DNA from 2 places in the Paenarthrobacter sp. OM7 genome. Region 1 is predicted to be linked to the other one. Evidence: riboswitches for the same ligand, from Rfam matches in the RefSeq annotation. Region 1 holds a riboswitch; the other holds the start of a gene.
The links. A riboswitch is a leader RNA that binds a small molecule or an ion and turns the genes downstream of it on or off. The one in region 1 is predicted to bind thiamine pyrophosphate.

Region 1 (7,086 bases):
CCAGATCATCAACATGAACAACTTCGCGGTCGTAACCCCGGCCCATCGCCTGGCCGAGCTCCTGGGTAGTGCGGCCCAGCATGCGCGGAAGTTCCTCCGAAGAGTAGTTCACCAGCCCACGCGCCAGCACGGTTCCGTCATGGGCAACCATCTCCACGGGATCGCCGGCTTCGAAATCACCGCTGACCTCCGAAATGCCCGCGGGAAGGAGTGACCTGTGCCGTTCGCGGACTGCTTTAACAGCACCGTCGTCGAGCATTAAGCGTCCCTGAACCGTCGCCAGGTGCGCCAGCCACAGGAGGCGCACCGGCTTGCGGTTGCCATTGACGGAGAACCAAGTCCCCACGTCCTCCCCCGCCAAGGCGGCCGCGGCATTGGCCGTTGACGTCACCAAAGCGTGGATGCCCGAGCCGGCAGCGATCGACGCCGCCTCAACCTTGGTCATCATTCCACCGGTTCCGACGCCGGCCTTACCAGCCTTGCCGATGGTGACGTCCTCAAGGTCCTGAGGACCCTGAACCAACGGAATACGCTTGGCACCCTGGGACGGCGGGCCGTCATAGAGGGCATCGACGTCGGACAGCAGTACCAGCGCATCCGCGCGGACCAGGTGGGCTACCAAAGCGGCCAGCCGGTCGTTGTCACCGAAGCGGATCTCGTGCGTGGCCACGGTGTCGTTCTCGTTGACCACTGGCACCACGCCAAGGTTGAGCAGGCGGTCCAACGCCCTGAAAGCGTTGGTGTGCTGCGTGCGGCGCATGAGGTCATCCGCGGTCAGCAGCACTTGGCTGACGGTGACGCCGTGGGCACTGAATGCCTGTGTGTAGCGGGCCATCAGCAATCCTTGGCCTACACTGGCGGCAGCCTGTTGCGTTGCCAGGTCCTTGGGTCGCTTGGCCAGTCCCAAAGGTGCCAGGCCCGCAGCGATGGCCCCCGAAGAGACCAGAATGATCTCGGTGCCGGCGTTGCGCTTGTCCGCCAGGGCGTCCACCAGTCCCGCAAGGGATTTCTCGGAGATACCGCCCTTGATGCTGGTCAAGGAAGAGGACCCCACCTTGACCACAATCCGCTTGGCGGTGGCGAGGGCCTGGCGTTCAAGGCCTTCGGCCGTGGCCGGAACGTCGACGGTCCTAGTCGTCATCACCGGCGTCCAGGGTACTCTCCCTCACGGTCTGTGCGCGGCGGCCGCTGACGGATTCGGTCCAGATGCCGGCCTTGCGTTCTGCTTCAAGCTCGGCACGGGCGGCGGCCTTGGCTTCGCGGCGCTCAATCTGCTCATCGCGCTTCTGCGAACGTGTAGGACGGTCGCCAATGTCCGCAACGCGGATGTCGGTACCGCGGGGGGTTGCCAGGAGTTCGGCGCCGGCCATCATGGTGGGCTCCCAGTCGAACACCACGCCGTCGTCTTCACCGATGACCACGGTGTCGCCAGGCTTGGCGCCAACCTTGAAGAGCTCAGTTTCCACGCCCAGCTTAGCCAGACGGTCGGCAAGATAGCCGATGGCTTCCTCGTTGGTGAAGTCGGTCTGCTTGACCCAGCGCACAGGCTTTTCGCCCAGAACGCGGAACAGCGGCTCGAGGTTCTTTTCTTCGCGGCGGATCTTGAAACCGGACTCGTTGACCGCACGGGGCCGCAGAACCGGCGGTGCAACCTTGGGGGGTGCGATTGCCACGGCATCGCGCGCTGCCTTGACGATCTCCGCCATGGCAAATCCGAGCTGGCGCAGGCCCTCGTGGCTGGTTGCCGAGACTTCGAACACGCGGTAACCCCGCGCTTCCAGGTCGGGACGAACGAACTCAGCCATGTCCTTGCCATCGGGCAGGTCAACCTTATTGAGGACAACCAGCTTGGGGCGCTCGTTCAGGGGAACAACTTCGCCGTCAACACCGGCGTAACTCATGTCAACCGCGTACTTCTCCAGCTCGGCCTCAATGATGGCGAGATCGGACAGGGGATCCCGGTCCGACTCCAGGGTTCCGCAGTCAAGGACGTGCACCAATGCCGCGCATCGTTCAACGTGCCGCAGGAAGTTGTGCCCGAGTCCCTTGCCTTCGCTGGCACCCTCGATCAAACCGGGGACATCGGCAATGGTGAAACGGACTTCTCCCGCCTGGACCACGCCCAGGTTGGGAATGAGCGTGGTGAACGGGTAATCGGCGATCTTCGGCCGGGCAGCAGACATGGCTGCGATCAGGCTGGACTTGCCGGCAGAGGGGAAGCCGACCAACGCGATGTCCGCAATGGACTTCAGTTCCAGGACGATGTCGCTGGATTCGCCTTCGATGCCCAACAGGGCAAAGCCCGGCGCTCGGCGCTTCTGGGAGGAAAGGGAAGCATTGCCCAGGCCGCCTTGGCCGCCGGCAGCTGCGACGTATTCAGTACCCTCACCCACGAGGTCTGCCAGGACTTCGCCGTCCTTGGTCTTGACGACGGTGCCGTCGGGGACCGGAAGAATCAGGGTCTCGCCGTTCTTGCCACCGCGCCAGTCGCCCATGCCCGGGCCACCATTGGTGGCGTGGCGGTGGGGTGCATGGTGGTAGTCCAGCAGCGTGGTGGTCTGGGCGGACACCCGGAGGATGACATCGCCGCCATTGCCGCCGTTGCCGCCGTCGGGGCCACCGAGGGGCTTGAACTTCTCCCGCTTTACAGAGACACAGCCGTGGCCGCCGGTTCCGCCGGATACGTGCAGGACTACCCGGTCTACAAAGCTCGCCACGTGGATCTCCTCAGTTGCTGTCTTACTTACAGCGTTTGTTGCTGTTGCCAGCGCTGTTGCAAAACCAGTGCGCTAAAGCGCCCTAGTCGATTGTAATGCGGTTAAAAGAATGGTGGAGCGGGCCGTTTGGCCCGCTCCACCGGTTCAGAACTTGTTGTTACTCTGCAGCTGCAGCAGCAACGATGTTCACTACGCGACGTCCGCGGCGAGTACCAAACTCAACCGAGCCGGCCTGCAGGGCGAACAGGGTGTCGTCGCCACCGCGACCAACGCCTGCACCGGGGTGGAAGTGCGTGCCACGCTGGCGAACGATGATTTCGCCTGCGGAGACTACCTGACCACCGAAGCGCTTGACGCCCAGGTACTGTGCGTTGGAGTCACGACCGTTGCGAGTGGAACTCGCGCCTTTTTTGTGTGCCATGTGAAATGCCTGCCTCTAAATTTCTGGGGAAACTGGAAAACCTGAACAGCGGGTAACGAAAGTTACGCGATGCTGGTGATCTTGATCTTGGTCAGTTCCTGACGGTGACCCTGACGCTTCCGGTAGCCGGTCTTGTTCTTGAACTTCTGGATGACGATCTTCGGACCACGGAGGTCTTCGAGGATCTCAGCCGTCACCTTGACGTTGGCCAGTTCCGCAGCTGCGGAGGTGACCTTATCGCCGTCAACCAGGAGCAAGGCGGGCAGCTCAAGCGTGCTGCCGGCTCCACCGGGGACGCGGTTAAGCGTTACGTAGTCTCCAACGGAAACTTTTTCTTGGCGGCCGCCTGCGCGGACAATCGCGTACACCACTTGGGTACTCACTTCTCTCGACGTTTATAACTAAATTTGCGTGCGGAACCTGGAACCGAAATCAGGCTTGGTTCGCGCTGTGCCTCAACGCCGTGGACTTCTGATCGAAGTCCGCGAGTCATCCCTTGAACAATTCCAAGGGGCATAACCCAAGTGTTGGCGTAAGCACCGAAGATCAAGATTACGCTAGTTTGACCCTCGGCTGCAAATGAGGCCGGGTCCGGAGGCTACCACGTGACTTGCATCACCAGTTGTAACGGACTCTCCCGGCACCGTGCCCATACAGCCTACAGGGTTTGGGGCGATTAACGTGATTTGACCCGCGACGCGCTGGGGCGGTTTGAAACCCGGAGATAAAAAGCCCGAGCAGGAACGGTCAGGCGAACAGCCGGGGTGCGTCAAAGAACGCAGTTTCGTAGCGGCAGGACTGGGCAAAAGCCTCCACCATTGATGCCCGCTCCCCCTCGGAAGCTGCCGCTGCAGCGGCGTCCGTGAAATTGATCGCATTCCTGGTGGCTGCAGCAAACTCTTCATCGGCGTAAGTCCTGAGCCAGTCCGCGTAGGGATGCGCCGCCGGGGATCCCGCCTTCACGAACGACCCATGGAGCCGCTGGCCCACCTCTGCGTAGAGCCAGTAGCACGGCAGGATGGCCGCCAGCACCACGGAGTAGCTGCCGGTGGCCGAGGATGCCAGCAGGTGGTCCACGTAGGACTTCGTGACGGGTCCGGTCACCGAGGATGCCTCTCGGGTGCTGAGCCAGTTCCTGTGCAGTTCCGATTCGACCTCAAGGCACTGCTGTGACGCTTTGGCCCAGAACAGTTGCTCCTCCTCCGTGGGGGCAAGGGCGCCCGCACGCGCCAGGACCCTGGAATACCCGTTGAGGTAGAGGACGTCCTGCGCGAGGTAGTAATTGAACGCAGCCTCCGGGAGCTCGCCCGATTGCAGGCCGTCAATAAAGCTGAGTTTGTAGATTGCCTCGAGCTCCGGAGCAGCTTCCTTCCACAGCGTCGCGGCGAATTGCCCCGGCCTCAGGACCTGATGGTGGTGGAAATGGTGGACCGGCCCGTTTCCCTGGCCTACGTCGAGGCTGTCCGAATGCAGCAGCGCCTGGAGCAACCACGGCTTGACTTCGCGCAGGGAAGCTTCCCAATCGCCGGTGCGGGCCTGGACCGTGGCCAGAGCCGACGACAACGAACAGCCCGTGCCGTGGCTGTTCTTCGTTTCCACGCGGGGTCCGGCTACCTCGATGACGTCCTGCCTCAGGAGGCCGCTGGTGTTAACCAGGGCATCCGGGCATTCCGCCCCTGCCAGGTGTCCGCCCTTCACCAGGACCGTGGTGCCGCACTCAGCAGCCAGTCGCTTGCCCTGGTTCAACGCCGAATCCCAGTCAGCAGCTTCAGGCTCCCCCAACAGCATGGCAAGCTCCGGGAGGTTCGGGGTAATAAGGTCCGCCAACGGCAGCAGAGCGCGCAGGGCCTGCTCGGCAGACCCTCGCAGGAGGCGGTCGCCGCTGGTGGCCACCATCACCGGGTCAAGGACCACGACGCCGGGACGCACCGCCTCAAGCCAGCTGCGGACCTCATCGATCACCGCAGCGTCACCCAGCATGCCGATCTTCACGGCATCGATGGCAATGTCCGTGCTGATGGACTCCAACTGCTGTCGCAGGAACTCCACCGGAGGAACATGGACAGCACTGACGCCCAGCGTGTTTTGGGCAGTCAACGCGGTGATCGCCGCCATGCCGTAGCCGCCCTGCGCAGCAATGCTCTTCAGGTCAGCCTGGATACCGGCACCGCCGGAGGGGTCCGAGCCCGCGATACTCAGTACGCGGGGCGTTTCCCGGCCGCAAACAGCCAGAGGGTACACAGAAGAATACGACGATGACGTCATGGGGACATCCCTTCGCCGGTGCTAACCGGACAGGTTCAACGGGTCTGGATCTCAGCCGGGCCCTATGCCCGGCACCCCGTGTCAATCCCCAGCGTAGCCGGGAAGCAGCACGGCCCGGGAACTGCACTCCGCAGAAGACCGGTTATGACCGCTGTGAGCAGACAGCAAAGGGCCCCGCAGTACCCGCCTGTGGCGGTTACTGCGGGGCCCTTGCGGATCGGGTCCTAGAGCTCCGAAGCGGGAACACCAACCCCAAGGATGATGGGTTCCTCGGACGCTGCCTTCTTGGCAGGCTCCGCCGGTGCTTTGGCCTGGTGTGCAGTTCCACGCGCTGCGGTAGCAGTGACCTCGTGGTGCTCAACGCTGGTCTCGTTGGCTGCACCCTGGGCGCGGCTCGCACTGCGGTTGCGGCGCCCCCGGCGGGACTTCGACGCCGAAGCAGCTTCAGGGTCCTCGTCCACGGGCCCCGCCACGGCGGCTGCCGGTGCAGCGGCTGCCTTGGAAGGAACCACGGTTTCGGGCTTTGCCTCGGGTGCTGCGCCAAGGTGGGAGAACGCTTCGGCCAGGAGATCCAGGCTCATGGCAGGCTTGGCGGCAGGCGGTTCCTCGTGGTGTTCCCCGAAAGGCAAGGCCACTTCTTCGCCGCCGAATCGCAGAACCGGTGTGGACCGTGTGTCACGAACCGATGCTTCCCGGTCTGATTCGGGGTCGGCGTGCTCTCCGGCCTCCGGCTGTGATGCGGCAGGCGCCTGGTGCTGGCCGGCCGCCCGTGCTTGCTCTTCTGCACGGTGAACTTCGTCATCGTGGAGGTGGGCAGCGTGGGCGGCAGCAGCGATCGTCGCCAGCGCAGCGCGGGTTGCCTCTGCTTTGGCCTGCTTGGCAGGATCCTGCGGCTCGGAAGCCGCGGGAGGTGCGGCAGGGGCGGAAGCAGTGCTGTGGACCTGCGCGGGAGCCTCGGCGACAGCCTGTCCCCCGCCCTTGCCACGGCGGCGCTTGCGTTCTGTTCGGGCTGTGGGTTGCTGCGCCTCAGTGTGGGGGCGGTGGTGCTCGGCAGCCACAACGTTGGCGCGACGGTGCTCCACCGGTTCATCGTGGGTGACCACGCCGCGGCCGGCACAGTGCTCGCACTGCTCACCGAAGACCTCAAGGAGGCCGGTACCCATGCGCTTGCGGGTCATCTGGACAAGGCCCAGTGACGTCACTTCAGCCACTTGGTGCTTGGTGCGGTCGCGGCCAAGGCACTCAACCATACGGCGGAGGACGAGGTCGCGGTTGGACTCAAGGACCATGTCGATGAAGTCGATGACAATGATGCCGCCGATGTCACGCAGGCGAAGCTGGCGAACTACTTCCTCAGCAGCTTCGAGGTTGTTCTTGGTGACGGTTTCTTCAAGGTTTCCACCGCTGCCGGTGAACTTACCGGTGTTGACGTCCACCACGGTCATGGCTTCGGTGCGGTCGATGACCAGCGAACCACCGGATGGGAGGAAGACCTTGCGTTCCAGTGCCTTGTGGATCTGCTCGTCAATGCGCCAGGCACCGAAGATGTCCTGGTCCTTGGTCCACTTCTCGAGGCGGCCCACAAGGTCGGGGGCAACGTAGGTTACGTAAGCCTCAATGGTGTCCCAGGCGTCGTCGCCGGAAACGATCAGTTTGGAGAAGTCTTCATTGAAGACGTCACGG
Region 2 (7,086 bases), 430 kb from region 1:
GCACCGATTTCGGGAATGATGAGATGCCGGGAGTATCGCTCCACTTCAGCCGGCGTGAGTTCGGCGGCCGGTTCAACAAGGGGCGGCAGGATAGCGGGCGCAGCAGGGCGGGCAGCAACAATTGAGGCCATACCCCAATGTATGCCTGCCGATGCCGCCCGGTCATATTACCCACCGGTAGAGTGGTCATAACTGCAAAGGAAAGGCGGCAGACTGTGGCTGACGGCACAAGGGCACACGATGGGGCACCGGCCAAGCAGGAACGGGCTGTTTCAACGCGTTCACCAAGGTTGCCGCGCGACGAGCGCCGGGCGCAGTTGCTGAATGCGGCGTTGGAAGTTTTTGTCTCCAACGGATTCCATGGTGCCGCCATGGACGAGATCGCCGAGGCTGCCCACGTGAGCAAGCCGGTGCTGTACCAGCACTTTCCGTCCAAGCGTGAGCTCTACATGGCCCTTTTGGACAGCCACTTGGCCGCGCTGACTGAACTGATGCTCAGCGCTTTGAACTCCACCTCGGACAACAAGGAACGCGTGAAGGCCGTGATGCGGGCCTACTACCGGTTCATCGCTGATGACGACCAAGCCCACCGGCTCGTCTTCGAATCTGACCTCATCAACGATCCCGATGTCAGTTCCCGTTTGGAGACGTTCAACAAAACATTCGCTGATGCGGTGGCCCATGTTATTGCCGAGGACACCAAGCTGCCTCCCTTGGAGGCGCAGCTCCTGGGCCGTGGTCTGGCCGGAATGGCGCAGGTCAGCGCACGCTACTGGCTTGAAACGGACGGAAACCTTGACCTCGATGTGGCCAGTGATCTGATCTATCGTTTAGCTTGGCGCGGAATCAGTCGATTCCCCAAAGAGTCCTAGGCTACAAATAGAGGACTGACTTAATACTTGATTGGCTTGGAGGCCTTGCTGTGGAAGTAAAGATCGGCATTCAGAACGTTGGCCGTGAAATCGTGCTCGAATCCGCTTTGGATGCAGACGCGGTGGCCAAGATCGTGGCAGAGGCCGTGTCCAAGGGCTCGGAATTGCGCCTGACCGATGAAAAGGGCCGCCAGATCATTGTTCCCGGCAGCGTCCTGGGCTATGTGGAGATCGGCGCAGAGGAAGTCCGCCGCGTCGGCTTCGGTGCCCTCTAGGCCCTCCGCATAACGCAGTCCGCAAAGGAGTCTTCATGCTTTCACTCGTCGTGGTGGTTCTGGCCACCATAGCCACCGGTTTCATCGTGTGGGCCAACGACAAGAGGCACGGCAAGTACGGCATCGCTTTGCCGGCCGGTGTTTCGGTGGCTGTGGGCACCCTGGGCTGGATTGCGTTCATCAGTGCCGGCCTGGGCTACCAGCCCGGGGCAACCTGGATTCCCTGGGTCTTGCCGATCGTCCTGGGAACTGCCGCCGCCGCAGCGGTGGTGGTCTTCCTGGGCCGAACCCGCACCCGGCACGATACTGCGGCGCTCACCAAGGCGCTCAAGCTCTAGCAGCAACAAGAACACACGACAGTGACCGCCGCCCTCGGGCGGCGGTCACTGTCGTTTAGCGCCTTGTCACAATGGTTCGGGGTCAGCTGGGTTCAGGGTTCCGGATACCGCTCCGGCTGCGCGATTGCACCCAGCGCCGCTGCGGCTTCACTCACGGAAGCAGCAGCGGTGATGTCGCGTTGGGTGACTTCTCCGCCTGCGTCGTGGGACAGGTACCGCAGGTGGACCTTGTTGTAGCGCCATTCCAGATCCGGATGGTGGTTTTGGTGTTCGGCGATCTGTCCGATCGCTGCAATGAGGGCCAGCGCTTCGGCCGCCGTCGGAGTTTTATAGACGGTTACCAGGCCGCCCTGGTACTTCCAGTCGCGTAGCTCCCGGAGGGCATCGTCGACATCCGCCTGGGTCAGATGGTCATGGTTCCCTGCCACTGCTGCTCCTTCTCCCGAAGACCCGGCGGACACTTAGAGGAACTCTGCCCGGCCCTCCATGGCCGACGACGCCAAAGCGTGCTCACGCCGCGGAATCCGGCCTGCCTGCTTGGCCAGCCTACCGGCGATCACGGCGTGCTTGAAGGCCTCACCCATTTGCACCGGGTTCTGCGCCCGGGTGACAGCGGTGGCCAGAAGCACGGCGTCGCAGCCCAATTCCATGGCGAGGGCAGCATCGGAGGCGGTTCCTATTCCGGCATCGAGCACCACGGGTACTGAGGCCCGGGACACGATGAGTTCAATGTTGTGCGGGTTCAGGATCCCCAGACCGGTTCCGATCGGCGAGCCCAGGGGCATCACTGCGGTGGCACCCAGGTTTTCGAGGCGCAGTGCCAGGACGGGATCATCGTTGGTATAGGCGAAGACTTTGAATCCACGGTTCACCAGCTGTTCCGTTGCCTCGACGAGTTCCACTGCGTCTGGAAGGAGCGTGTGTTCATCGGCGATGACTTCCAGCTTCACCCAGTCGGTTTCCAGTGCCTCGCGTGCCAGTTCAGCGGTCATCACGGCGTCTCTGGCAGTAAAGCAACCGGCGGTGTTGGGCAGCACCCGGATTCCGTGGTCCACCAGGAGTTGGAAGAGGGATCCTGTTTCAGCGGGTGAGTAGCGCCTCATGGCTACTGTGGTGAGCTCAGTCCCGGACGCCAGGAGCGCAGCGCCCAGACCGTCCAGGCTCGGGGCACCTCCCGTCCCCATGATCAGGCGGGATCCGAAGTGGACGCCGTCGATCACCAGGGCGTCAGTAATGACCTCTGTGTTTGCTGTCGTCATGATGTCAGCCTCCTTGGACTGCGGTAACAAGTTCGAGTTCATCCCCGTCGGCGAGCGCCGTTGCGGACCATTGGCTGCGTGGCACCACCTCGGAATTGCGGGCGACGGCGACGCCCAGCTTGCCACCGTCGGCTGCCTGTCCGCGGTGGTCCAGGGCGCGGCCGGTGACGGCCGTGACCAGGGTGCTGACTGAAGCATCCTCCGGCACGGCGTGATCGGATCCGTTGAGTTTGATGTTCATGCTGTTTCCTTGCTGGGAGCGTGTGCCGGCGTAAGCGCCCGCGCTGTGGATGAAGTGGCCGCGAAGCGGTCCGGGGAAAATGATGCCCACCGGGGGTCCGACGTGCCGTTGATCAGCCCGCCCACAATCCGTGCGGCCGCGGGCGTCAGGAGGACACCATGCCGGAAGAATCCTGTGGCGATCACCAGACCATCAACATCCCCCCGGGGGCCCACGACCCGTCCAAGCAGCGGTGCGTTGTCCGGAGTGCCGGGGCGGGCCCGGGCCGTTGCTTCGAGCAGCTCAAGTTCCGCCACTGCGGGGACCAGGGCCTGGGCGTCCCGCAATAACTGGTATACGCCCCCGGCTGAGACCGCGTTGGACGCTGCCGACAGTCCGTCCTCGCGCTGGGTGGCCCCGATGACTACAGTGCCGTCGTCCCGGGGCACGATGTAGACGGGCACTCCACGGACCATCCCGCGGACGGTGGAGGTGAGCAGGGGCCGGAGGTGTTCAGGCACCCGAAGCCTGAGGATGTCGCCATATACCGGCCGCAGGGAAAGGTTAAGCCCGTCGGGGAGCCCTTCCAGGTCTGCCGCACCCAGTCCGTTGGCGACCACCGTCTCGGTGGAGTGGACAGCGGCGCCGGACTCGAGTTCCACTCCTGAGACCCGCCCTCCGTCCCAGAGCAAGCGGCGCGCCGTGGAAGTCACGGCAAACCCATCGTCGGCGCCCGAAACCCACGTGGAGTCGCTGGCCGCGTGGCGTGCCAGTCCCGAGAGCAGGCATGCCGCCAGCTTGCGGGGATCGACCTGGTGGTCGGCGGGAACGTCGAAGGCACTGGAAATTTGGGGACTGAGGAGGGGTTCGCGATCCCGGGCGTCGCGCAGGGACAACGGCTCGACCCCCAGGCCCGCAGCAAGCTGTACAGCACGGAGGTCTGCCAGTGCCCTGCGGTCCGCGGCATCGGCACCCACGGCAAGTGTCGGCGTCGTGCGGTATCCGGTGTCTTCCCCTCCGCGGGGCAGGCTTGCCGCGAAAGACGACCACAGCCTGGACGATTCGAGCATCAACTCCAGGAGATCTTCCTCCTGGTAGTGAAATTCGCTCACGGGGGCAAGCATTCCGGCGGCAGCAAACGTAGCCCCCGAAGCCGGTGCGGGGTCGATCACCACCACGGAGCGGCCAAGTCGCCGCGCTTCGCGGGCGATGCCCAGCCCGATGACGCCGCCGCCAATGACGGCCACGTCGGCCTGGAGCGGGGTTTGGCGGGGAACTGCCATTGCGCGTTTCCTTCCCTACGCCGGTACTAGCCGGATCAGGTCAAGCGGTCGGCTCTTAAGCCCTCTCAGCCGGACAGTCATATGACGAACGTCGCGGCTCCCGCAGTACGTGCCCAGTTTAGAGGAACTACTCTGGGTTCCATGACCCAGACTGATGCCCTCGCCACCGCCCGCTTGTATCTATGCACCGATGCGCGGAAACGGCAAGGCGATTTTGAAGACTTTGTGGACGCCGCGTTCGAGGGCGGTGTGGACATCATCCAGCTGCGCGACAAGACCCTCGAAGCTGCCGAGGAATTGGAGTTGCTGGCGGTCCTGCACGGAGTTGCGCAACGTCATGGACGGCTGTGGGCTGTCAACGATCGAGCCGACGTTGCCAGTGTTTCCGGGGCTCCGGTGTTCCACATCGGGCAAAAGGACCTCCCGTTGAAGGTGGCCCGGACATTGCTTCCGGAGTCCGTCACGATCGGTCTTTCCACCCACTCCCCCGAGCAGGTGAATGCCGCCATCGCGGCATCACCGGGACAGGGGGGCCTGGACTATTTCTGTGTAGGACCCGTCTGGGCGACACCCACCAAACCCGGCCGCGAAGCCGTGGGACTGGACTTGGTCACATATGCCGCAGAAGCGAGCAAGCGTGCAGTCGAGACCACCGACGGCGCCGTGAATCTGCCATGGTTCGCCATCGGAGGGATCGATCTCAGCAACGTAGAGCAGGTGCGGGCCGCAGGAGCCACCCGGATCGTCGTGGTCCGCGCCATCACCGAGGCTTCGGATCCGACGACGGCAGCCAAGTCGCTGCTGGAGGCGCTGGACGCAGCCTGAGCCTGGCCGTTGGAGCCTTTCAGGCATAAGCCCGGTCATACCGCTAGGCAGTGAGGCCCAGCGCCGTCATCCGGCGGGCATGACGCCCGGCGAGCTCGCCTGTCAGTCTTTTAATTGCGGCGCGGGCATCGCCACCACTTTTTAGTGCCGGCCCCAACTGTGGGTGCTCAGTCCCTACCCTCTGCGCCTGTGTCAGCGCTTCCCCCACCAGCCGGCGGCCCCACAACGCCAGCCGTGAGGCCAGTCGTGGGTCATCGGCCAAGGCCCGCCGCAGCAGGACACGAAGTACCTCGGTTGCCTGGTCGGGGGAGGCAACCCGGTCCACGAACTGCTGCGTTGTTCCATCGAGGAAAGTGGCGACAGCCCGGTAGAAGTCCGAGGAAACGGTGTCGATGACGTATGCCTTCATCACGGATTCGAACCAGTCCCCGGGCTTGGTGCGTTCATGGAAGTGGTCAAAGGAACGCTGGAACGGCAGCATGGCTTCCTCCGGATCGAGGCCCATTTCAGCGAGCCGATCGCTCAGCAGCGCGAAGTTTCCGTACGCACCGACGGCAATTTTTGCCAGCACTGAACGGTCATGGAGTGTGGGGGCGTATCGGGAATCGAACGAAAGCCGGCCGAAAGCCGACAACTCGCCGTAGGCCATGGCGCCCAGGAGTCCCGCGGCGAGTTGTCCGGCAGAAGGTGCGACGTCCGTCGAAGTGCCCATAATCCAAGACTATCCCCGGCTCTCCACACCCCGCCCGCGGAGATTGCCTTCAGCAGCGTTGGTCCCACTAGGCTGACTGGAAGTGAGTTGACTGTCTGGCCTGCCCGCAGGCCGCGTGTCCTCCTCCTCGCACCCACTCCCCCGAAGGATGATCAATGACTAATCCGAGCTACCCGCCCGCGCCCCACAACGGGAACGGTGCCCCACCAGTTCCCCCTGCACCCGGTGCTTTCGACGCCCAGTACCAAGGCGGACCCCAGACGTACCAGTCCGGCCCGGATTCCAGCCCTTATGGTGTTCCCGGCACGGGTACTCCGGCCAAGTCCTTCATGGTCACGTGGATCCTCTCCTTGCTCCTTGGTGGCCTCGGTGTTGACCGCTTTTACTTGGGAAAGATCGGGACCGGCATTGCCAAACTGCTCACTGCGGGCGGACTCGGCATCTGGTCCATCGTGGACCTCATCATCACGCTGACCGGCAACGCACGGGATAAGGAAGGCCGCCCGCTGCAGGGTTATCCGGAAAACAAGAAGAAGGCCTGGATCATCACGCTCGTTGTCTGGTTCGCCGGCACGGTTGTTGGGATCGTGTCCACGGTGTTGTCTTTGACGCTGGTGGCTGCCGCGGTCCAGGGACAGGCCACGCCTGTCCCTGCCGCACCGTCAGCTTCACAGGAGGCCACTGCCCCTTCCCAAGGCACTGCCACCGATGGCAACGCTTTCGAGGTCACGGTGTCCGAGGGCAACACCGTTAAGGTCACCGTCCTTAACTCCGGATACGCTACCGAAATCCCGGAGATGGCTTACATGAAGCCGCTCAACGGCGGGTTCCTCCTGCTGGAGGTTTCCTGGGAGACCACCGCCGGATCCAGCTTTGCCGCGCCCAGCAACTTCGATGCCTTCGATGCTGACGGCAACGAGGGCGACCGGATCTTCCTTGACAACGGTCTGGGCGGTCTCGTCTCCGGCGATGTCGCAGCCGGAGACGTACAGCAGGGCGTCATCGCCTTCGACATCAAGAATGGTCCCACCACAGTGGTGATCAACAATGACTTCGGCGACAAGGCAGCCACCTTCACTTTGACACCGGCAAGCTAACCGCCTGTTTGGTCAGAACCAGCTTTACCGAAAGCCCGTTGCCCCTTGGGGCAGCGGGCTTTTGCGTGCGGCTGCCAAGACTATCCGCCGGTTTCGGGCTACCCTGATTTTCGTGTCACATCATCGGATAGCACCCAACGTCGACGATTCGTCGGACCAGCTCGCTGAAGCACTTGCGGCCTTGAGGACGGAACTGGAACTCCCC

Region 2: another riboswitch for thiamine pyrophosphate. It lies ahead of thiO (glycine oxidase ThiO); the one in region 1 lies ahead of thiD (bifunctional hydroxymethylpyrimidine kinase/phosphomethylpyrimidine kinase).

What each region holds. Positions count from the first base shown of each region.
Region 1 is NZ_CP123579.1:2,625,803-2,632,888, forward strand. Features, by position in the region: gene proB (glutamate 5-kinase) at 1-1,141, opposite strand, end outside; gene obgE (GTPase ObgE) at 1,131-2,717, opposite strand; gene rpmA (50S ribosomal protein L27) at 2,875-3,138, opposite strand; gene rplU (50S ribosomal protein L21) at 3,201-3,509, opposite strand; gene thiD (bifunctional hydroxymethylpyrimidine kinase/phosphomethylpyrimidine kinase) at 3,886-5,403, opposite strand; TPP riboswitch at 5,394-5,492, opposite strand; gene QEH68_RS12130 (Rne/Rng family ribonuclease) at 5,628-7,086, opposite strand, start outside.
Region 2 is NZ_CP123579.1:3,056,697-3,063,782, forward strand. Features, by position in the region: gene moeB (molybdopterin-synthase adenylyltransferase MoeB) at 1-131, opposite strand, end outside; gene QEH68_RS14050 (TetR/AcrR family transcriptional regulator) at 138-872, shown strand; gene QEH68_RS14055 (DUF3107 domain-containing protein) at 923-1,147, shown strand; gene QEH68_RS14060 (hypothetical protein) at 1,183-1,485, shown strand; gene QEH68_RS14065 (4a-hydroxytetrahydrobiopterin dehydratase) at 1,578-1,913, opposite strand; gene QEH68_RS14070 (thiazole synthase) at 1,947-2,744, opposite strand; gene thiS (sulfur carrier protein ThiS) at 2,749-2,985, opposite strand; gene thiO (glycine oxidase ThiO) at 2,982-4,247, opposite strand; TPP riboswitch at 4,243-4,361, opposite strand; gene thiE (thiamine phosphate synthase) at 4,389-5,072, shown strand; gene QEH68_RS14090 (ferritin-like fold-containing protein) at 5,116-5,784, opposite strand; gene QEH68_RS14095 (TM2 domain-containing protein) at 5,940-6,881, shown strand; gene QEH68_RS14100 (RNB domain-containing ribonuclease) at 6,994-7,086, shown strand, end outside.